Regions from separate parts of the Zobellella sp. An-6 genome, predicted to be linked through region 2. Evidence: predicted binding sites of a transcription regulator. Region 2 holds the regulator's gene; the other holds the start of a gene.
What was found. Region 2 encodes sigma-54, which starts transcription at its own class of promoters, with help from an activator protein. Its sites were predicted from a motif close to TGGCACNGTTTTNGCTT; they were not measured.

Region 1: ACT7DK_RS05275 (FlgO family outer membrane protein) is a predicted target of sigma-54. The motif match lies at 8,448-8,464, and genes of this name have one in related genera.

Annotation. Positions count from the first base shown of each region.
Region 1 covers NZ_CP199259.1:1,143,927-1,155,460, forward strand. The annotation lists gene ACT7DK_RS05220 (VC2046/SO_2500 family protein) at 11-487, shown strand; gene ACT7DK_RS05225 (ketoacyl-ACP synthase III) at 632-1,714, opposite strand; gene ACT7DK_RS05230 (thiol-disulfide oxidoreductase DCC family protein) at 1,833-2,210, opposite strand; gene ACT7DK_RS05235 (carboxypeptidase M32) at 2,275-3,750, opposite strand; gene smrA (DNA endonuclease SmrA) at 3,772-4,353, opposite strand; gene ACT7DK_RS05245 (DUF3149 domain-containing protein) at 4,467-4,607, opposite strand; gene ACT7DK_RS05250 (TraB/GumN family protein) at 4,677-5,534, opposite strand; gene ACT7DK_RS05255 (DUF1904 family protein) at 5,610-5,945, shown strand; gene ACT7DK_RS05260 (SDR family oxidoreductase) at 6,189-7,019, opposite strand; tRNA gene ACT7DK_RS05265 (tRNA-Arg) at 7,101-7,176, opposite strand; gene ACT7DK_RS05270 (flagellar assembly protein T N-terminal domain-containing protein) at 7,254-8,387, opposite strand; gene ACT7DK_RS05275 (FlgO family outer membrane protein) at 8,555-9,295, shown strand; gene ACT7DK_RS05280 (LPP20 family lipoprotein) at 9,285-9,695, shown strand; gene ACT7DK_RS05285 (flagella synthesis protein FlgN) at 9,746-10,159, opposite strand; gene flgM (flagellar biosynthesis anti-sigma factor FlgM) at 10,156-10,479, opposite strand; gene flgA (flagellar basal body P-ring formation chaperone FlgA) at 10,551-11,300, opposite strand; gene ACT7DK_RS05300 (chemotaxis protein CheV) at 11,426-11,534, shown strand, end outside.
Region 2 covers NZ_CP199259.1:3,717,110-3,728,643, forward strand. The annotation lists gene degS (outer membrane-stress sensor serine endopeptidase DegS) at 1-581, shown strand, start outside; gene murA (UDP-N-acetylglucosamine 1-carboxyvinyltransferase) at 718-1,977, opposite strand; gene ACT7DK_RS17395 (BolA family protein) at 1,991-2,251, opposite strand; gene ACT7DK_RS17400 (STAS domain-containing protein) at 2,238-2,522, opposite strand; gene mlaC (phospholipid-binding protein MlaC) at 2,519-3,160, opposite strand; gene mlaD (outer membrane lipid asymmetry maintenance protein MlaD) at 3,185-3,658, opposite strand; gene mlaE (lipid asymmetry maintenance ABC transporter permease subunit MlaE) at 3,665-4,444, opposite strand; gene mlaF (phospholipid ABC transporter ATP-binding protein MlaF) at 4,438-5,235, opposite strand; gene ACT7DK_RS17425 (KpsF/GutQ family sugar-phosphate isomerase) at 5,436-6,410, shown strand; gene kdsC (3-deoxy-manno-octulosonate-8-phosphatase KdsC) at 6,407-6,961, shown strand; gene lptC (LPS export ABC transporter periplasmic protein LptC) at 6,958-7,506, shown strand; gene lptA (lipopolysaccharide transport periplasmic protein LptA) at 7,475-8,008, shown strand; gene lptB (LPS export ABC transporter ATP-binding protein) at 8,011-8,736, shown strand; gene ACT7DK_RS17450 (RNA polymerase factor sigma-54) at 8,789-10,222, shown strand; gene hpf (ribosome hibernation promoting factor) at 10,247-10,534, shown strand; gene ptsN (PTS IIA-like nitrogen regulatory protein PtsN) at 10,537-10,983, shown strand; gene rapZ (RNase adapter RapZ) at 10,994-11,534, shown strand, end outside.

The DNA.
Region 1 (11,534 bases), 2.6 Mb from region 2:
TGCACTTTTTATGCAGCCAGACATCTCCGCCAACCTGCTCGTCAATGACAGCCAACTCGGTGACCGCCTTAACCAGGCGGTCCACCAGGGGCGTCGTGAGGATTTCGGGCTGTTGCTGGCGTTGCTGTCGGACGACGCCCGGGACCTGCCCCGGCTGGAGGAGCCGGCGGACGAGCGGGGCGAACCCGACTGGCGGAAGCATTTCGATCTGCCGGCCCCCAATCCCTGCTATGCGGAAGCGGCCGACGTCATCCGGGCGCCCCAGTTGTCCGCCCTGGCCGGCGACCTGCGGCAGGACAGTCTGCGACTGCTGCTGGCGATGCGGGCAGAGCCGCTGCGGCCCGACAACCAGGCCTTGCCGGCGGAGGTCAGCGCCAACCTCAACCCCCGTACCATGGCCCGGCTGGACGGCGATCTCAAGGTTCGGCTGCCGGTGCAACCGGCGCGCATGCTCGAAGTGCTGGAAGCGGTCAAGGCGATGGCCTGACGCCGGTTTTGCGTGGTCGGCGGGAGCGCGACAAGGAGCGAATTTATGCGACCGGAACGCGGCGCCATGATCGGGATGGCCCATTGAAATGGACCTGCGGGACCGGGGTATTGGAGTTGTTGCCCAATCCCCAATCTCCTTGGTTCAGCCCCCGTGGGCCCGGCGACAGCCGTCGATGGCCGGTGCCAGCAGCTCCAGGGCCGTCTGCTCGCAGGGCGGCAGGGCGGCATCGGAGCGGGCCAGGGGCGTCACCCGTTCTCCCCAGCGGATCAGGCCGGCGCCCCAGGTCAGGCCGGCACCGAAGGCGGCGGTGAGCAGCAGGGCGCCGGGTTGGATGCGGCCCTGCTCCAGCGCTTCGCACAGGGCGATGGGCACGGTGGCGGCGGAGGTGTTCCCGTACTGGCAGATATTGACCATGACCTTGTCGTCCGGCAACGCCATCTTCCTGGCGAGGGTCTCGATGATGCGGATATTGGCCTGGTGGGGCAGCAGCAGATCGATGTCCTGCTCGCTCGCTCCGGCCTGCTCCAGCACGAAGGAAGCGGCATCCCCCATCCCTTTCACCGCCCGTTTGAAGATTTCCTTGCCCTCGAAATGGACTTCGAACAGGCCGTCCACATGCTCGAAACGGCGTCGGCTGGTACCGGAGTCGGGCACCGCCAGTATCTCCCTGGCTTGCGCATCGCAGCCCAGCTTGTCGGCGATGAGCCCGAGGGGGCTGTCATCGGCTTCCAGCACCACGGCGCCGGCACCGTCGCCGAACAACACGGCGGTGTCCCTTTGGGTCCAGTCCAGGTAATGGGTAAGTCGTTCGGCGCCGATCACCAGCACCCGTTGCATGCTGCCGGCCTTGATCAGGGCGCTGCCCACGCTCAGGCCGTAGATGAAGCCGGTACAGGCGGCGTTGATGTCGAACACGGCGGCCCGGCCGGCTCCCAGGGCCTGCTGCACCGCCGAGGCGGAGCTGGGCACCAGGCTGTCGGGGCTGGCGGTGGCCAGGATGATGGCGTCGAGCCGGTCGGCTTCCAGGCCGGCGGCGGCCAGGGCATGGCGGGCGGCGACCACGGCCAGGTCGGAGGTGTTGACGTGGGCGATACGGCGCGCCTTGATGCCGGTGCGGCTGTGGATCCAGTCGTCGGAGGTGTCGAGGAAGGTACTGAGATCGTCGTTACTCAGTACGGCGGGAGGCAGGCATTTGCCCCAACCGGTGATATTGGCATAACGCATAGCGGAACCATATAACGGTAAGAGAGGAATAGGGCCGATTATGCCCTAGCCACCCCGGGGTGTCATGTCATGGTAACAGGATTAGAGTATCGGCTCGGTCATGGTGCGGAGTGGACCGTCACAGCCGCCCCTGTCGTGCCAGACGCCTTTTGACCCAGGTGCGGTAGAGCCAGGACAGGCAGGGGCGGATCACCGGCAGGCCGATCAGCCAGGCCAGGGGCCTGAGCCGGGGGATCCTCTTCATCAGCAGGATATAGGCATCCAGCTCCGAGAAGACTTCCCCCTCCGCGGTTTGTATGTGCAGCTCCCGCAGCGCCTTCTGCGGGCTGATCCCCAGGCTCAGCAGCACGTCTTCCCGTCCGGTGATATCGAACCAGTAAATATCGTCATTCTCGGCGCCGGCCCAACGTTCGTAGCGGACCCTGTCCTTGACACAACTTTCGCAACTGCCATCGTAAAACACCACCAGTTGGTGGCGGGGCTTTTTTCCATCCATCAAGGCGCCCTCCTGGGCAATAAGCGCCGCGTCCATGCGGGCCTGTCGTTTAAGCGTAGCCGAATCAGGCCAGATATCTCTGCTCCAGATGCGACTTAAATGGCGCCGGGTCCAGGGCCTGGCCAGTGGCCTGTCTGATCAGGGTATCCGTTTCCAGCAGGCTGGCGTGCTGCCAGATGTGCTCTCGCAGCCAGCCGAAGACGGCGGGCAGATCCTCGGTGATCAGCCGTTCCAGCGGACCCAACTGCCGCTGCATGGCCGCCGCCTGCTGGGCGGCGTAGATGGCGCCCAGGGTATAGCTCGGAAAATAGCCGAAGCTGCCGTCGGTCCAGTGGATGTCCTGCAGGCAGCCGTCCTTGTGATTGTCCCGCGTGGACAGGCCGAGGTATTGCTGCATCAACTGATCCCAGCGTTCGGGCAGGTCCCGGGCTTCCATGCGGCCTTCGATCAGCTCCCGCTCTATCTCGTAGCGCAGCATCACATGGGCCGGATAGGTGACCTCGTCCGCGTCCACCCGAATGAGGCCGGGCATAACCCGGCTGTAGAGCCGGGCCAGGTTGTCCGGGGCGAAGGCTGGCTGGGCGCCGAAGTGCCGCTCCAGCAGGGGAGCCAGGCGGACGAGAAAGGCCGGGTGGCGTGCCAGCTGCATCTCGAAGAACAGGCTCTGGGACTCGTGCACGCCCATGGATCTGGCCTGGCCCGCCGGCAGCTTGCGCCAGGCCGCCGGCAGGCCCTGCTCGTAGCGGGCATGGCCGGTCTCGTGGATGATGCCCATCAGGGCCTGGGTGACGTCCTGCTCGTCGTAGCGGGTGGTGAGCCGGACGTCTTCGCCGACCCCGCCGCAGAAGGGGTGGGCGCTCACGTCCAGCCGGCCGTGAGCGAAGTCGAAGCCGAGCAGCGCCATGACCTCCAGTCCCAGCGCCTTTTGTTGGGCGATGGGGAAGGGGCCGGTGGGCACCCGTACCCGCTCATGGCGCTGTTTGTCCTGTACCTGCCGGATCAGGGCCGGCAACCAGCCACTGAGGTCGCCGAACAGGCTGTCGAGCTGTCGGCTGCGCATGCCGGGCTCATACTGCTCCAGCAGGCTGTCGTAGCGGGACAGGCCCAGCGCCTCGGCCCGGGCGGCGGCGGCCTGGCGAGACAGGTTGAGTACCTCCTCGAACAGGGGCAAAAAGCCGGCCCAGTCGTTGGCCGGGCGCAGGCTGCGCCAGGCATGCTCGCAGCGGGAGCCGGCGAGGGAACGCGCGCGGACCAGATCGGCCGGCAGCATGTTGGCGTCGCGCCAGGCCCGCCGCATTTCTCCCAGGCTGATATTCTGCTCCGGCGTCAGTGCTGCCTCCTCGGCGGCGGCGAGCCAGTCGGACAGGCGCTCGTCCTGCAGCTGGCGGTGGCAGAGCACCGCCAGGGTGCCCAGGGCTTCGGCCCTGGCTTCGTTGCCGCCTACCGGCATCATGGTGGCCTGATCCCAGCCGCAAATGGCGCCCAGGTGTTGCAGATGATGAAGTTGTTCGAAGTGCTCCACCAGCTTGGTGTAGGACATGACGGTTTTCCTTGTGAAGATTCAGCCGAGCCGGCTTTGATGACGCTCGCGGGTTTCCTGCTTGGCCCGCTCGCTCTTGCGCAGCAGCACATAAAGGCCGCCGCTGCCGCCGTGGGCGCGCAGGGTGCTGTGGCAGGCCAGCACCTCCGGCAATTGTGGTAGCCAGCCGGAAACGTAGCTTTTCAGCAGGGCCTGGGGCTGGCTGCGTTCCCCCTTGCCGTGCACCACCACCACGGAGCGAAGCTCCAGACGCAGGCAGTCGCGAATAAAGTCGAGCAGGGCGCGGCGGGCCTGCTCCACCGTATGGTTATGCAGGTCGAGACGGGCCTCGCAGGGATACTTGCCCAGCCGCAGTTTCCTGAATACGCCCTCCTGCACTCCGTCCTTCTTGTAGACCACGAGGTCGTCGGGTTTGAGCAGGGTAACGCTTTCCAGCGACAGATAAGGGCTGGCGGCGATCTGCGCCGTTTCGGCGGCGGCACGCCGGGCCCGCAGACTGTCGGCATCCTGGCCGGGGCGGGTAACGGAGACTCGGGTGTCCTGCCGGAGCGGGGTCAACCCCTCCAGCTCACCGAGAAAGGAAGACCATTCGGAAGCAGGCATGGCAGCGGCTCCTTAACAACAGGGATAGCCGCAGTATAAGCAAGTTGAGCAAAAGGGGAAACGGCAGACCCCGGGGGAGGAGGAGGTCGGGGCCCACCGTTGTTAAACCGTTACTATTCCTGGGGGGAGGCCTTCTTTACCTTGTAGATAAAGTAGCCGGCGTAGAAGCTGATCAGCAGCGTGGTGGCGATAATGACGAGCATGGACATCAAGCCGACATCGCTGCCAAACATCAAATCAAGCCAGAATTCCATCAGTCATCTCCTTGTCTCGGCGCTATGAGGTCATCTTAGCGGGCCGGCAGGGAGCCATGCTGATCCTGATCAATAAAGCGTCTTATCCTCGATTTTATTGAGGGTATAGCCGGCCTGCTCCAACAGGCTGAGCAGGCCGTGTTCACCGTAGAGGTGCAGGGCGCCCACCACCAGCAGCGCCTTGGGTGGATTCAGGCGGGCGAGCCGCTCCAGCCACAGCCGGTTGCGGGACAGCAACAGTTCCTGCTCGATGAAGGCCCTGAGCCCGGCGCCCGCCTCTTCTTGCAGGAGTGCCCGCAGGGCCGCTTCGTCCCCGCTGAGCCAGGTGTCGAGCAGCCGATCCAGGTGGCGTTGCATGTCCTTCAGTTCGTCCAGGGTATGGCGGACGAAGTCGGCTTCGAGCCGCCGCTCGGGCAGCGAGGCCAGCAGGCCGAAGACGGTGCTGGGCGACTCCAGGCCGGCGACCGGGATCTGCCGGGCCCGGGCACGGGCCAGCATCTGCATGTCCACCCCCTGCTCGCCGGCAAAGCCCAGGGCCATGGCCCTGGCCTGGGTCAGCTGCAGGGCGGCAAACCAGGGCGGGAGCGGCCTTAGCTGGGGCAAGCCGGCCAGTTCGACGGCGGCGTCGAGCTCGGCGGACAGGCCGGGACCCAGTCGTTCCGTCCAGTCGTCTCCGGTCGGCATGCGCAGAAAGGGGGCCAGCGCGGCGGGGGTGAGCTCGCCGGGATCCACTTCCAGCAGCAGCAGTTCGGTGTCGTCCAGCGCTTGCAGCAGTGCCGGCGGCAACTCGGCCAGTCGCTCGTCGGCGATATGGATGGAGCCGAACAGCCACAGCCGCTGCCCCTCCTTGCTGGCCGACCAGAGGGCCGGTGCGGCCAGGCTCTGGCCGCACCAGAGCCATAACAGTAACTGCCAGAAAATTTTCATGGGTCCCCGCTGTTTTGTCTGTCGGCTTTGATTATGATGCCGTGGTGGTTCTTCATTCTAGAAAAGGAAATGGTTATGCCTCATTTGCGTTTTCGCGGCCTGTCCCGGGAAACGGTAAAACAAGTCAGCAAGTCTCTGGTGGATACGCTGGCACCGCTGGCGGGCAGCCCCAAGGAGCATTTTACCCTGGAATTCATCCCCGCCGAGTTCGTGCAGCAGGGGCATGTGATCAACGGCTATCCTTTCGTCGAGGTGTTCTGGTTTGAGCGTCCCATCGAGGTGCAGGACCGGGTGGCCGCCGCCATCACCGAGGCCCTGCGGGCCAAGGTAGGGGAAGAGCTGGACATCGGCGTGGTCTTCACCCGGCTGGAAGGGCGTAACTATTACGAAAACGGCAGTCATTTCGGCTAATGGCATTACTCTGTGGTCACTCCCGCGCAGGCGGGAGTCCATGCGTGTCTGCAGACCCGGCGCCGTGGTCCGGGCTGGTGCACTCTGCCCTGGATGCCCGCCTTCGCGGGCATGACGGAGCTGGTGTCACTCCCGCGTTTTATGCCGTCACTCCCGCGCAGGCGGGAGTCCAGTGCAAACTGTCATGGTTCTCCGCCTTCGCGGAGAAGACGACAACTAAACAGCGGGCGTAAGGCAGCTGCGTCAGCCACCCGCCTTCAGCATCATCCGATCCAGCGCCCGGTCGCTCAACAGGCGGCGTAGCCAACTCATCATCAGGGTGGCCCGGGTTACCGGATAGCGGGTCTTGGGTCTGGCGCTGGTCAGGGCGTGCAGCAGCGGCGGCAGGCAGGCCTCCGCCGGCAGGCTGTAGCGGGAGCTGGGTCCGGGTTTTTCCAGCCTGGCAAGCGTTTGCCGGTAGCCTTGCCGGTGCCGGCTCTGCTCCGGATCGACATGGCGCAGGAAGGCGTCCCGGGCGTTGGCACGGAAGCGGGTCTCGATGGGGCCGGGTTCCAGCAGGCTGACATGCACCCCTGTGCCCGCAAGCTCCAGGCGCAGGGTGTCGGTGTAGCCTTCCAGGGCGAACTTGGTGGCGTTGTAGGCGCCCCGGAACTGCATGGCCACCAGTCCCAGCACCGAACTGTTCTGGATGATGCGCCCCTCGTCGGCGGCCAGCATCAGCGGCAATACCCGCCGGGTGAGATGATGGGTGCCGAACAGGTTGGTGTTGAACTGTTGCCGCAGGGCCTCGGTGGGCAGATCCTCGAGTGCGCCGGGCTGGCCATAGGCGCCATTGTTGAACAGGCCGTACAGGGTACCGCCGGTGAGTGCCAGGGCCTGCTCCAGGCCGGCATCGATGCTGCCTTCGTCGGCCAGATCCAGCAACACGGCCGCCAGCCCTTCTTCCTTCAGGCGTGCCACATCCTCCGCCTTGCGGGCGGAGGCGACGACCCTGAACCCCTGTTGATGAAGGTAGTGGGCGGCGCAATGGCCGATGCCGGACGAGCAGCCGGTGATCAGAACAGCTTTGGACATAAATGGCTCCTGAGTAATGAGGTCATTACTCTGCCGCTTGCGGCAAGCCGGTGCAAGAAAGGGATGAATAAAAACGCGACATGGCGCCCCCACCAGGACTCGAACCTGGATCGCCCGCTTAGGAGGCGGGTGCTCTATCCTGTTGAGCTATGAGAGCGTGCGGCGAGTATATATAACTCTGTCCGGGATGAGAACCGGGCGCCAGCGCGAATGCGCAGAAAATCGGCACCCGGTTCAGCGTTGGGTCAGGATATCACCCGGTCCCACCCGTACCTGTCGCGCCGCGCCGTCCGCCGGGATCAACAGGCTGTAGTCCGGATGGCTCTGGCTCACCACGAACTGGGCCTGGGCCGAGGTTTCGCTGTAGTAGCCGGGCTGCAGCTGACGGCGATGAACCAGGGTGAAGCGATCCCCCACCTGGATACCGGCCTGGCGGCCGAGATCCATCAGTATGCCTTCTTCCGACTGCTGCAATATGTTGCCCACCGCCTTCATGCACGACTGGGCCTGTACCAGATCCCGGGCGACGCGGGCGAGCAACTGGTCTACCGCCTGGCCGTAGGCGGACTGCCAGAAACCCTGTTCGTACACATCGACCTTGGCGTGTTTCTTGAAAGTCCAGGGCGACTGAGCCTGGTAGCGCTGTTGCAGCAGGGTTTCGCCGGTGAGGCCGTCTTCCAGGGTGACCGACAGTTGAAACTGGCGGGGCTGCTCCCTGAAGCGCCAATCCACCCAGTTGCCGTCGTTCATGCTGATGTCTTCGATGACGCCGCTCAGCAACAACCGGGATTGCTGCTGTCGGGCCAGGATGTCGCCGCCCTGGCGCAGGCCGGGGCTGCGTGGCAGCCGGGGGTCCGTGGTCAGTTGATGGGGCAACTGCGTCATAAGATTGACGCTGCTGCCGAGGCGTTGGGCCAGGCGTTGGGTGACCGCGTCGCCCAGCTCGTAGATCCGGCCTATCTGCCCCTGCTCGGGATGCGACAAGGGCAGGGTGCTCAGGGTGAGGCCCGGACGGTAACGGCCGACGCACTGGGGTTGCACGTCCTGGTTGGGCCAGATATCGGCCCTGACGGTCAGCCACAGCCGACCCTGGGCGCGGCGTTCGTTCAGGATCAGGTAGTCCATCAGTTCGCCCTGGGCGGCAATATCCAGCCGCTGGCCGGAAAACATGCCGTTGTTCACCGATTGTACCGTAGTGAGGGAGGCGCCGGCCTGCAGCAGGGTATCGGCCAGGGCCTGCTCCAGGGCCTGCTGGCGGGCGCTGTCCTCGCCCAGGCTGAGCGGGGCCGAGCCCTCGGCCTGATACCAGTCGGCCAGGCCGGTGAGCGGATGCAAGAATAACAGGGGCAAGATGAGGTGTCGCAGCACTGTGTGTTCCTGTATGAATGGGCGGACAGCCGTTAAAAAACATGCCTCACCGGCAACAATTGGCAAGGATTATGCAAAAATCCTGCCTGATGCCATCTTGACCATGATTAAAGTTTTCATCCACTGGGCCGATGAACTGTCCAGCGAGATGTTTGGGGAACCCGTTAATGACAAGAGCACTGTTGCTGCTGACCGCGTTGGGACTGTCGGCTTGTTCGGGGAGAGAGCAGCCGCGGTTCGACGGTCAGACTCATGTACTGCCCCATGAGCATGCTTCCCACCATATCAGCCAAAAGCCGCTGGGACCGGTACCGGCACCGGCCCGTTCGCCCCGGCACAGCCAGGACGGGGTGCCCATGCGCATGAGTGCCGGCAATCGCAGCGCCTACCTGCCCGCCGCCGGCCCCTCGCTGGTCGGTGGCCAGACTCAACTGCAACAGCACCTGTCGGCCCTGGCCTACCGCCTGGTGGCCAGTGCCCATGGCCTGGATGCCCAGTCCGGCATAGCGGTGAGTGGTTTCGTCAGTCAGGAAGACTATCGCTCCCAGGACGAATTCGGCCGGCTGGTGGCGGAGAGCATGATGTTCCAGCTAAACCAGTACGGCTTGCGGGTGGTTGATTTCAAGACCCTGCCTTTTATCCGCATTACCCCCCAGGGGGATGTCAGCACCAGCCGTGATTATCGCCAGTTGAGTTCCCGTATCGGTGCCCGTTACCTGCTTCAGGGCACCATCAGCGAGACCATGGGGGGACGCCTGGTCAACGCCCGGCTCCTGTCCATGGGGGACAACAGCCTGATAGCCGGCGCTCAGCAGTTCATTCCCGAATATCTGGTGGCTTCCATGCAGGAGGCCCGGGGACCCGCGGTGGTGATCACGCCGGAACAAAGGAGTCGTTATGCGAAGTAAACTCTGCGCCGTGCTGCTGCTGACCCTGACCGCGTGCAGCGGGTCCCAGGGTGGCCATGGCAACCAGGACGTGCCGGCCAGGAAGAACCATGTCTACGCGGTGGGCTATGCCCCCATCAGCCTGCAACAACCCGCCGACTACCAACAGAAGCTGCTCTATGCCATGCGGGCCTCCAAGCTCGATGCCTACCGGGAGCTGACCGAGCAGTTGAGCGGGGTGATGACCTCCAGCTCCAGCCAGCTGAACGGTCATGTGCTGCAGGATGGCACCGTCAGCAGCAGCAGCCGGGGCATAGTGCGGGGGGCCAGGGTGGTGAACAGCTACCCCGACGGCGACGTCTATGTCACCGAGCTGGAGCTGGATCTGGCGTTTTATCAGCGCCTGCGGCGGGGGCAGTGAGCGGTGGTGAGATAGTCCGGGAGCGGGGCTGAGCGGCCCCTCTCCGCGGTTCAGACCTTGAAGCCGGCACCCTTGTTGATGCCCTTGGTATGGCCTTTCTGGTCGTAGGTCATGCTCTGGCGTTCGTGCAGCCGGCTCAATATGTTGGTCAGCTGCCGGATGCCGGCGAGGGACTGCTCCAGCAGTTGCTCGGCCACCTGGTTTTTTTCCTGGCAACGATGGAGCAGCTCCCGGAGCTCGGTCACTGCTCCGGCGTGCCGGTGGCCGAGCTGGTCCCGGTCGGGGTGGCTGGCCAACTGGCCGTCGATGGCCTGGATCTCGAGCAGCAACGCTTCCTTGCGCTCGGTCAGCGGGGGCAGCTCCAGGGCCTTGCGTTTGACGATCAGCTCAAGCTCCTGGCCGGTGATTTCCAGCAGGAGCTCGAGCTGTGACTTTTGATGATTCAGCAGCGCATCAAGGGTCATCGATAGAGGGTCTCTATATCCTGTTCGAAGCGGGAAATGTTGGCGGCCAGGCGTTCGCTATCGACCTGGTAGCTGCCGTCGTTGATGGCCTTTTTCAATGCTTCCAGCCGGGCGCTGTTGTCCGGGAGCGGCGTCGTGGCCAGGGATTGCTGCATCTTGCTGAGACGCTGGGCTTCCGGGGTCAGGCTGACCGAGTCCTGGCCGACCGGGGGGGCGCCTTGCGGCTGCTTTTCACCGCCGGACCCCGAGGCCTTGAACTTGTTGCCACCCACCGGCTGGGCATTGCCGGCGAGGCCGGGGGATATTTTATCGATAGCCATAATACTGAAATCCTGATATCGCTGCTGCTTAGCCTGGGTATCGGCCACAGCAGCCATAACTTTAGCAGAAATTACAACCTGACCTGAACCTGGCCCGAGGCCGTGACCTGCGCCTGGATCTCGCGGCCGGAATTGATGTTGCGTATCCGTATGCTGTCGTTGAAGGAGCCGTCCTCCTGCGCCAGTCCTTCGGTTCGGATCATCAGGCCGCCCGACTGGGCCAGAATGGTGACCTTGTCTCCCTTGCAGACGACGCACAACTGACTGCCGAGCACCGGCTGGCCGGGACGCAGATCCCGCTTGCTACGGGTACCGATAAGCTCGTTGGGATTATTGAACACATCGCCACGCAACAACACTTCATCCTGGTAATCCAGGCTGAGGTGCTGTGCCTGCAACAGGGTGTTCCGGGCGATGGGCTCGGCGGCAATCACCACCGGCTTGAGGATCCTCACCCGAACCGGCACGAACAATTCCCACCCGGGTTGCTCGTGACATTGCAGATAAACATGGGTATTGCGCCGTATTTCACCGGCACCGCGGATGTCGGCGGTCAGTTTGCCCAGGCACTCGGTCAGGGGCAGGCGGGTGTCGATGCTGGCCGCGTTCACCTCGATCCTGTCACCTTCTTGTAAGGGCACCAGATCCCGTACATAGTCCTCGGCATAGAGGCGGACACCGTCGTGCAGGCTGCCCTGGGCCTGGACCGGCGGCAGGGCCAGGGCCAGAAAGGCAAGCCCGATCCCGGGCAGGGCCTTGCCCTTGGCCAGCGCTGCCAAGTGTGACCAGGCTTCTAAGAGCGGAAAAATTATCTTAAGCATCACTACCTCGTCGCCGATAAAGAACGTAAGCTGGCCACAGGTGGCGCTTCCCCCAGGGGGGTGTTAAGCTAACACGGCACAGATGCAAGCATAAAATATGCCATTGATAAAAATGGAGAGTGGGAATGGCAGGAATACTCGATTCGGTAAACCAAAGGACACAGCTGGTCGGTCAGAACCGGCTGGAGTTGCTCCTGTTCAAGCTGAATGGGCGTCAAAGATTTGGCATCAATG
Region 2 (11,534 bases):
AGGGCATCATCAGCGCTACCGGCCGCACCGGCCTGTCGAGCATGGGACCGGACAGCAACGGCCGCCAGGATCTGCTGCAGACCGATGCCGCTATCAATGCCGGCAATTCCGGCGGCGCCCTGGTCAATGTGTACGGGGAAATGGTGGGCATCAATACCGCCTCCTTTCAGAGCCTGGCCCACCAGGAAAGCTACGGCATCAACTTCGCCATCCCCTACGCCCTGGCCCACCGCATCATGCAGGAGCTGATCGCTCATGGCCGGGTGATCCGCGGCTACCTGGGTATCGGTGGCGCCGACATTCCGCCGGTGACGGCCCAACTGCTCAATCTGGGGGAACGCTCAGGTATCTATGTTGAATCGGTGAGTAGCGGCGGACCGGCGGATCAGGCGGGAATACAGGGGGGAGACGTGCTGCTGGAAATCGATGGCAAGCCGCTTGTCAATGCACGTCATGCCATGGACCTGGTTGCCGAGACCCGTCCCGGTACCGAGATCGACATCACCCTGTTACGGGCCGGTCAGATCCGGAGTGTCAAGGTACACATCGAAGAAGACAGCCGCTTTCAGCGGCTGCGCTGACGCGAGCGCTGGAAGCTGGAAGCCCATTATTGCAGACTGAAAATACAAAAGGGGAAGACCAACATTGTCTTCCCCTTTTCACAGGTTCAGCAAACCACTCGGGCAGCTGATCGCTTCTAGCTTACGGCTTCCGGCTTTAGTTGCCTTTGACCCGCTCTATCTTGCCGCCCAGGCCGGACAGCTTGGCCTCAATGTCCTCGTAGCCCCGATCGATATGGTAGATGCGATCCACCGTGGTGGTGCCCTGGGCAACGAAGCCGGCCAGCACCAGGCTGGCGGAAGCGCGCAGATCCGTGGCCATGACGGTGGCGCCGGTCAGCTGCTCGGTGTCGCCGCAGATGGCCAGGTTACCGTTGAGTTCGATATTGGCGCCCATGCGGTTGAGCTCGGGCACATGCATGAAGCGGTTCTCGAAGATGGTTTCGGTCACCCGCCCCACCCCCTTGGCCACGGCGTTGAGCACGGTGAACTGGGCCTGCATGTCGGTGGGAAAGGCCGGATAGGGCGCGGTCTTGATATCCACCGGCTTGAGCACCCGGTTGCTCATGTCGAGGCGGATCCAGTCTTCACCGGTTTCCACCAGGGCCCCCGCGTCCTTCAGCTTGACCAGCACCGCTTCCAGCAACCGCGGATCCGTGTTGCGGCAGGTGATGTCGCCGCCGGTAATGGCCGCTCCCACCAGGAAGGTTCCGGTTTCAATCCGGTCCGGCTGGACCCGGTAGTCGCCACCGTGCAGGGCCTCGACTCCGTCGATGATCAGGGTGTCCTGGCCGATGCCCTGGATCCTGGCGCCCAGGGTGTTGAGGAAGTGGGCCAGATCCACCACTTCCGGCTCCCGGGCCGCGTTCTCGATAATGGTGCGTCCCTCCGCCAGTACCGCCGCCATCATCAGGTTCTCGGTGCCGGTGACGCTGACCATGTCCATCAGGATATGGGCGCCCTTGAGCCGGCCGTCGACCCGGGCCTTGATGTAGCCGTCCTCTACCCGGATGCGCGCGCCCATCTGCTCCAGGCCGTGGATATGCAGGTTGACCGGACGGGCACCGATGGCACAGCCACCGGGCAGGGACACATCCGCCTTGCCGAAACGGGCCACCAGGGGGCCCAGAGCCAGAATGGAGGCACGCATGGTGCGAACCAGCTCGTAGGGCGCCACATGACTGTTGACGGCCCCGGCCAGCACGGTGACGTCACCGTTGACACTGACGGTCACGCCCATGGAGGCCAGCAGCTGCAGGGTGGTATCCACGTCTTTCAGCCGAGGCACATTGGTCAGGTGCACCGCCTCGTCGCACAGCAGGGTACCGAAGAGTATCGGCAGGGCGGCATTCTTGGCGCCGGAAATGGTGACCTCGCCCGCCAGGCGGCAAGGTCCCTGAATCTTGAATTTGTCCATCTCGGCTCCTACATCAGGACGGCATGATAAATTTTCGCTCTCGGGCCCACTGCTCGGGAGTAAAGGTTTTGATGCTCAGCGCGTGGATGGCGTTTTGGGCGATCAGCTCCATCAAGGGACCGTTGATCGCCTGCTGGCGCTTGAGCCGGCTCATGTCGGCAAAGGCGGCGGAGACCGCAATCACCTCGAAATGGCTGCCTTCGCTTTTGACATAGAGCTCGTCCAGGGACAGGGCCTCCCGCAATAAGCGCTCGACTTCGTTATTCAGATCCATTTTTGCTCCCGGAAGGGTTGTCGGTCAGTTCAAACAGGGAACCGACCCCATATAAATCGGCAAGGGGGTAGAAACTGGCCGGCGGCGACAACAGGGTCAGGGTCTTGCCCTCCGTGGCCAGCGCCTGGCTCCACTGCACCAGGAACGCCAAACCCACCGAATCCAATTGCTCCACGCCGTCCAGCGCCACCCGGTCAAGGGTAAAGAGAGACTGCCGCTCGGCCCAGTAAGCCGGCAGTTCGTCCCTGGTTAGAGCGCGTTCGAGTCTCATTCAGACCGTTCCAACGGGGTCACCGGCCGCTTGGTGTGATCCTGCAGCTGGCGGGTCACCGCATCGATGCCGTTCTGGCGGATAAGGCCGCTCAGCTCGGTCTGCTTGGCGGACAGCAGGCTGATGCCCTCGGCCACCATGTCAAACACCCGCCATTCCCCGGTACGGGTATTCTGGCGCAGTTTGAATTCCACCATGATGTCCGGCTTATTCGGCTCCTTCACGGTCACCGGCACCGTCACCAGGCGCTCGCCCTCGGCCACGCTGCCGCTGCCGATATCCAGGGTCTGATTGTTATAGGCCGCCAGGGCATCCGCATAGGTCACCACCAGATAGTCGCTGAAGGCGCCCACGAAACGCTCGCGCTGCTCCGGGGTGGTGCTGTTGAGCTGGTTGCCGATCACCCGGAAGGCGGAAAAGCGTACGTCCACCGCCGGCAGCATCTCCTCCCGTACTATGATGCGCAGGTGCTCGGGATCGGCCTTGATCTGGGCCTGCTCCCGGTTGAGACGATCGAAGGTTTTCTGGGCCACGTCGCTCATCAGGGTGTAGGGATCGGAAAAAGTGGCCGAGGCGGTCAGGGGCGCCCACAGGCTTCCCAGGGCCAGCAGCCAGGAAATCAGTAGTTTTTTCATCATCACTCCTCAGGGTTTCCCAATGGATCAGTTGTTGCCGATGGAATAGATAAACTTGCCGATCAGCTCTTCCAGCACCAGGGCCGACTGGGTGTGGGCGATGGTATCACCGTCCGCGAGCAGGCCTATCCCCATCTCTTCGTCGGCGAAACCGGGATTAAGGCCCAGGTACTGCTCCCCGAGCAGGCCGGAGGTAAGGATGGAGGCGGTACTGCTCTCGGCAAAGTCACCGGCCTCCTTGTTGAGCACTAGGGTCACCACCGGCACCTGATCCCGGGGATCCAGGCCGATCTGGCTGACCCGGCCCACCACCACACCGCCGACCTTGACCGGGGAGCGGACCTTGAGGCCGCCGATATTATCGAACTTGGCATAGAGGGTATAGGTTTCCCCCTGATTGTTGAGGCTCACCCCCGCCACCTTGAACGCCAGCAGCAGCAGGGCACCTATCCCGGCCAGCATGAAGCAGCCGACGCTGAATTCCAGTTTGCTGTATTTCATTATTGTCTACCCGAACATGACGGCGGTCAGCACGAAATCGAGCCCCAGCACCGCCAAAGATGAATGCACCACTGTCTTGGTGGTCGCCTGACTGATGCCCGCGGCCGTCGGCCGGGCATCGAAACCGTTGAACAGGGCGATCCAGGTCACCACCAGGGCGAACACCAGACTCTTGACGAAACCTTGCATGATGTCTTCCTGCCAGTCTACCGCGGCCTGCATGGCCGACCAGAACCCGCCTTCGTCCACCCCCAGCCAGTCGACCCCCACCAGCTTGGCCCCCCAGATGCCGACGATGCTGAATATGAAAGCCAGCAGCGGCATGCTGATGAAGCCGGCCCAGAAACGCGGCGCCACCACCCGTCGCAGGGGATCTATGCCCATCATCTCCAGGCTGGAGAGCTGCTCGGTGGCCTTCATCAACCCCAGCTCCGCGGTCAGGGCCGAACCGGCCCGGCCGGCAAACAGCAGGGCGGTCACCACGGGGCCCAGCTCCCGCAGCAACGACAGGGAGACCAGGGGCCCCAGGCTGCCTTCGGCGCCGAAGTCCACCAGCACGTTGTAGCCCTGCAGGGCCAGCACCATGCCGATGAAAAGGCCGGACACCAGTATGATGGCCACCGACTGCACGCCCACCACCTGCAACTGCTGCACCAGCAACGGAAAATGCTTCTTCGGCTGGGGGCGTCCCACCAGGGCGTGCAGCAGCATGACACCGGCGCGGCCGACCGCGGTCACTCCGCTGACGCCTTGGCGCCCCAGCCGCCCTATCAGTTCGATCAACATAGTTTCAACGACTCCCTGAATGCCGGGGCCGGATAGTGAAAAGGAACGGGCCCGTCGGCCTGGCCTTGCAGGAACTGGATCACCCGGGGATCCTGGTGTTGCTGCAACTCGGCCGGCGTCCCCGCCGCGACCACCTGTCTATTGGCGATGATGTAGGCGTAATCGGCGATGCTCATCACCTCGTCCACATCGTGAGTCACGATGATGGAGGTCAGCCCCTGGGCCCGGTTCAGCTCAGAAATCAGCTTTACCAGTACGCCCATGCTGATCGGATCCTGGCCGGCGAAGGGCTCGTCATACATGATCAAGTCCGGATCCAGGGCGATGGCCCTGGCCAGGGCGGCCCGCCGGGCCATGCCGCCGGACAGTTCGGCCGGATACAGTGCCGCCGCGCCCCGCAGCCCCACCGCCTCCAGCTTCATCAGCACCAGGGTGCGGATGATGGCTTCGGGCAGGCCGCTGTGCTCGCGCAGCGGAAAGGCCACGTTGTCGAATACCGACAGGCCGGTGAACAGGGCGCCGCTCTGAAACAGCATGCCCATACGCCGACGCACCCGATACAGTCGGGCGCGGCTCAGGGCAGGGACCGAGGCCCCGTCGAACAAGACGTCGCCGCTGTCGGGCTTGAGCTGACCGCCGATCAGGCGCAGCAAGGTGGTCTTCCCTATGCCACTCGGCCCCATGATGGCGGTGATCCTGCCCTTGGGGATCTGCAGGCTGATCCTGTCGTACAGGGTACGTTCCCCGTGGCTGAAACAAAGATCCCGTATCTCGACAAGGCTCTGGTTCAAACTGATCCCCCGCAAAAAAGAAAGAATTGTATGGGTTCCCCGGCGGATGGGCAACCGAGCCGGTGCTTTTTCCTGGGCCGCTGCGCCACCCCCTGTCCCGGCTGGGGACCGTATCCCAGGGTGCCAGATACCTCGCCGCGCCAGTCGCTTATCGGCACAAGCTTTTCTATAATGGCGCCGCCTAAGGTGTGGAGAGAGCTATGTCAGCCGAATTTGATTACCGTAAAACCGCCCAGCGTGTGCTGGATATTGAAAAGGCGGCCATCGACGGCCTTTATCAATATCTTGACCAAGACTTCGACGAAGCCTGCCGGCTGATGTTTTTATGCCGGGGTAAGATCATCGTCACCGGCATGGGCAAGTCGGGACACATCGCCAACAAGATTGCCGCCACCCTGGCCAGTACCGGTACCCCGGCGTTTTTTGTCCACCCCGGCGAGGCCAGCCACGGCGACCTGGGCATGATAGGCCAGGCCGACGTGGTGCTGGCCCTGTCCAACTCCGGCGAGAGTGAAGAGATCCTCGCCCTGCTGCCGGTGCTCAAGCGCCGTGGGCTCAAGCTGATCTGCCTGACCGGCAACCCCGGCTCCACCATGGCCAGGGAAGCCGATGTGCACCTGTGCACCCGAGTCGAGCAGGAAGCCTGCCCCCTCGGCCTGGCGCCCACCGCCAGCACTACCGCCACCCTGGTGATGGGAGACGCCCTGGCCGTGGCGTTGCTGGAAGCCCGGGGCTTCACCGCCGACGACTTCGCCCTGAGCCATCCCGGGGGAGCACTGGGCAAGCGCTTGCTATTACGGATCGGCGATCTGATGCACAAGGGCGACCGGGTGCCCAGGGTCGGCCCTCACACCCTGATCATCGAGGCCTTGCTGGAAATCGGCCGTACCGGACTCGGCTTTACCGCCGTGGTCGACGAGCGGGAGCGGCTGATCGGCATCTATACCGACGGTGACCTGCGCCGCACCCTGGATCACAAGATTGATGTCCACCACACCACCATAGAGCAGGTCATGACCCGCCACTGTACCACCGTCAAGCCCCAACTGCTGGCGGCCGAGGCGGTCAAACTGATGGAGGAGAAGAAAATCAGCGGCCTGCTGGTGGTGGACGAAGAAAACCGGCCGGTGGGTGCCTTCAACATGCATGACCTGTTACGGGCGGGAGTGATCTGATGGAACAACAGACTCTTTATGGCCCCGTTTCCACTACCCTGTGGCAGCGGTTGGCCGATATCCGCCTGCTGATCTGCGACGTGGACGGGGTGCTGTCGGACGGCATGATCTACCTGGGCAACCAGGGCGAGGAATACAAGAGCTTCTGCACCAAGGACGGCTTCGGCATCAAGGCGCTGCTCAACGCCGGTATCCAGGTGGCAGTGATCACCGGGCGGGACTCGCGTATCGTCAGCGAGCGCATGGCCTCCCTGGGGGTCCGTCACGTCTATCAGGGGCAGGGAGACAAGAGCCACAGCTACAAGGCTTTGCTGGACACGCTCAAGCTCAAGCCCGTGCAGGTGGCCTATGTCGGTGATGATGTGGTCGACTTGGCCGTCATGCGCGACTGTGGCCTGGGGGTCGCGGTGCTGGACGCCCATCCCCTGGTGCTGCAACAAGCCGACTATGTCACCCGTATTCGCGGTGGTCATGGCGCCGTGCGTGAAGTCTGCGACCTGATCCTGGCGTCGAGGGGCGAGCTGGCCAATGCCAAGGGCATGAGCCTATGAGTCGCCAGACCTGGCTGTTCGGCGGCCTCTTCCTCGCTGCGCTCGTCGCCTGGCAATGGTTCAGGCCCGCCGGCCCGGACCCGCTCAGTGAGCAGGACTACCAGCCGGACTTCATTGCCCGCGGCTTGGCCAGCATCCAGTACAACCAGCTCGGCCTGCCCTATCGGGGACTGGAGGCGGAGTATGCGGAATACTACGATCCGCTGTCCATGACCCTGATGGAAAAACCTGTTATCTTGCTCTATTCGCCCGATGGCCAGCCCCAGTGGCGATTGCGGGGAGACGAAGGCATCATCAATACCGGCGACAACGCGGTGATGGTCGGCAATGTGGTCGGCCGGGGCCTGCTTCCGGACGCCCTGGTGGAAACCCTGACCACCGAATACCTGGAACTGGATTTTATCAACAACCAGCTGCGCTCCAACCGGGACGTGCAGTTGAGCAGCCCGCACTACCAGGCCCAGGGCCAGGGCCTGCTGGGCACCCTTGATCAACAGACGGTGGAACTACTGCATGAAACCCGGGCAACTTACTTCAATCCTTAGCGTGGGCGGCCTGCTGGCCCTGGGCCTGGGCCTGGCCGAGGCCAGGGAATCGGACTTCCGCCAGCCGGTCACCATCGACGCCGGACGCCAGCTGGTGGAACTGGCCGACAACAAGGTGACCTTCAGCGATCAGGTGGTGGTCAAGCAGGGCACCATAGACGTACGTGCCGACCGGCTGGTGGTGATCCGCACCGAGCAGGGTCTGCAGTCCATGACCGCCCACGGTTCCCCGGCCACCTATAACCAGATCCTGGACAACGGCCGGCCGGTTCAGGCCGAAGCGCGGGAGATCCACTACGACATGCGCGCCCGCACCATTACCCTGCTGCAGGATGCCAAACTGCAGCAGAACGACAACATCGTCACCGGCTATCGCATCCGCTACCACATCGATAGGGAGCAGATGGAGGCGGAAAGCCAGGGCGGCCAGGACCGGGTCACCACCATCTTCCTGCCCGAGCAACTGCAGAACCTCGACAACCAGGAACAGGACCAGGATTGAGCATGGCGACACTCAAAGCACGCGGCCTGCAGAAAAGCTACAAGGGACGCCAGGTAGTGGCCGACGTCAGCCTGACCGTCAACACCGGCCAGATCGTCGGCCTGCTCGGCCCCAATGGCGCCGGCAAGACCACCTCCTTCTACATGATAGTGGGCCTGGTGCAGCGAGATGCGGGCAGTATCACCATCGATGACCAGGACATCAGCCTCAATCCCATGCACCTGCGGGCGCGGGCCGGTATCGGCTATCTGCCCCAGGAAGCCTCCATCTTCCGCCGTCTGAGCGTGGCCGACAACCTGATGGCGGTGCTGGAAACCCGCAAGGATCTGGACGCCATTGGCCGCGACGAGAAAATGGAGCTATTACTGGAAGAGTTTAATATTACTCATATCCGCGACAGCCTGGGGATGAGCCTGTCCGGTGGTGAACGGCGTCGAGTGGAAATCGCGCGGGCCCTGGCGGCCGATCCTCGCTTCATCCTGCTGGATGAGCCCTTCGCCGGGGTGGACCCGATTTCGGTCATCGACATCAAGAAGATTATTCTGCACCTGCGCGATCGCGGCCTCGGCGTGTTGATTACCGATCACAATGTGCGGGAAACCCTGGATGTGTGTGAACGGGCTTATATCGTCAGCCATGGTCATCGCATCGCCGCCGGCACCCCGGCCGAGATCCTCGCCGACGAGCAGGTCAAGAAAGTCTATCTTGGTGAACAATTCAGCCTCTGAGCAGGCTCCGTATCATGACAGTGCGGTCGATATAGAAGGACTTTTTTAAAAGATGAAGCCAACTCTTCAGTTACGTTTGGGCCAGCAGCTGACCATGACACCCCAGTTGCAACAGGCGATCCGTCTGCTGCAACTCTCCAGCCTGGAGCTGCAGCAGGAGATCCAGCAAGCCCTGGAGAGCAACCCGTTACTGGAGCAGGAAGAGCCGGAAACCATCGACGTGGCCGAGCCCCGCCACGAAGAGCAGATGGCCGCCGATACCGCCATGGAGCAGAGCCAGCTGTCCGACGAGCTGCCCATGGACACCAACTGGGAAGAGCTCTATACCGCTTCTTCCGGCGCCGGCGGCGGCCTGCCCGAAGGCGCCGAGGACACCGTCTACCAGGGTGAGACCACCGAAACCCTGCAGGATTACCTGCTGTGGCAGATGCGTCTCACCCCCTTCAGCGACACCGATCAGGCCATCGCCCTGGCCATCATCGATGCCATCGACGAGGCCGGCTACCTCACCATAGACGTGCCCGACATCCTCGAAGCGGTGACCGGCGACGAACTGGACATCGAGGCGGACGAGGTGGAGGCGGTGCTCAAGCGCATCCAGCACTTCGACCCCATAGGGGTGGCGGCCCGCAGTGTACAGGAATGCCTGCGCATCCAGCTTGAGCAGTTCCCCCCCGATACTCCCTGGCTGCAGCAAGCCCGGGAGGTGATCAACCAGCACATGGATCTGCTCGGCAACCGTGACTACCGCACCCTACAGCGCAAGGCCAAGCTGAAGGAGGAAGAGCTCAAGGAAGTGCTGGCGCTGATCCAGCAGCTCGAACCCAGACCCGGTCATACCGTCATCCAGAGCAGCTCCGAATACGTGATCCCCGACGTGGTAGTGACCAAACGCAACGGCGCCTGGGTGGCGGAGCTGAACCCGGAGGCCATGCCGAAAGTGAAGCTGAACCAGACCTATGCCGCCATGGCCCGGCAACCGCGCAACAACGAGGATGGCCAGTTTATCCGCAACCATCTGCAGGATGCCAAATGGTTCCTCAAGAGCCTGGAAAGCCGAAATGAGACCCTGCTCAAGGTTGCCAATTGTATTGTCGAGCAACAACAGGCATTCTTTGAGTATGGCGAGGAAGCGATGAAGCCCATGGTGCTGAACCATGTGGCCGAGGCGGTGGAAATGCACGAGTCCACCATCTCGCGGGTAACCACCCAGAAGTTCCTGCACACCCCTCGGGGGGTGTTCGAGTTGAAGTACTTCTTCTCCAGCCATGTGGGAACCGACGACGGTGGCGAATGCTCCTCGACGGCGATTCGCGCCCTGATCAAGAAACTGGTCGGGGCGGAAAACCCGGCCAAGCCGCTGAGCGACAGCAAGATCGCCCAGTTGCTGGCCGAACAGGGGATACAGGTGGCCAGGCGAACCATCGCCAAGTACCGGGAGTCACTGGCCATCCCCCCTTCCAATCAGCGTAAACGCCTGGTTTAAAGGCAGACCAAGAAGGAAGACGTTATGCAAATAAACCTGACTGGACACCATGTGGAAATCACGGACTCACTGCGTGACTATGTGAACAGCAAATTTTCCAAGCTGGAGCGTCACTTCGACCACATTACCAATGCGCACGTCATCCTCAACGTGGAAAAACTGCAACAGATCGCCGAAGCCAAGCTGAACGTCAGTGGCGGCGAAGTCTTCGCCAACTCCCAGCACGAAGACATGTACGCGGCCATCGACGGCTTGATCGACAAGCTGGATCGCCAGATCATCAAACACAAAGAGAAACTCAAGCAAAAATAACCATGGAAGTCGCCGACATACTGAGCAGGGACTGCACTCGCAGTGCGGTTCCCTGCACAAGCAAGAAACGAGCTCTGGAAATCATCAGTGAGCTGGCCGCCCAACACCTGAACATCAGCAGCCAGCAGCTGTTCGATTGCCTGCTGGCCCGGGAAAAAATGGGCAGCACCGGCATCGGCAATGGTATCGCCATTCCCCATGGCCGTATCAGCGATGACAACAAGGCGACCGCCGTACTACTCACCTTTGCCGAGCCGGTGGAGTTCGATGCCATCGACAACCAGCCGGTCGGCCTGGTTTTTGCCCTGCTTGTTCCCGAGCAGGAGTGCAAACAGCACCTCAAGACGCTGTCATTGATTGCCGAAAAGCTCAGCAACAAGCAGGTGTGCAAACAGCTGCGCCAGGCCGGCAGCGATGACGAACTCTATCAGATCATGATCTCCGCCTGAGGATAGCGCCATGCAGCTGGTGATCGTCAGTGGTCGTTCCGGTTCGGGTAAAACCGTGGCCCTGCGAGTACTCGAGGATTTGGGCTATTACTGCGTCGATAACCTCCCCGTCGAGCTATTGCCGGAGCTGGTACAGATGCGCCGGCACAAGCCGGGCGAAGTGGCGGTCAGCATCGACGTGCGCAACCTGCCCGACAGCCCCGACAAGCTGGAAGCCTGCCTGGCCGAAGTCAGCGCCATGGAAGGAGTCAGCCTGTCCAGCATCTTTATCGATGCCGACAACGCCGCCCTGATCCGTCGCTTTGGCGATACCCGCCGGCTGCATCCCCTGTCCCGCCACAGCCTGACCCTGGACGAGGCGATCCGGGAAGAGACTCACCTGCTGGCCCCCCTGTCTTCCGCGGCGGATCTGCGCATCGATACCTCCAGCCTCAGCATCCATGATCTGAGCGAGATCATCCGCGAACGCATCCTCGGCAAGAAGGAGCGGGAACTGAACTGGGTGTTCGAGTCGTTCGGCTACAAGTATGGGGTGTCCAAGGACGCCGACT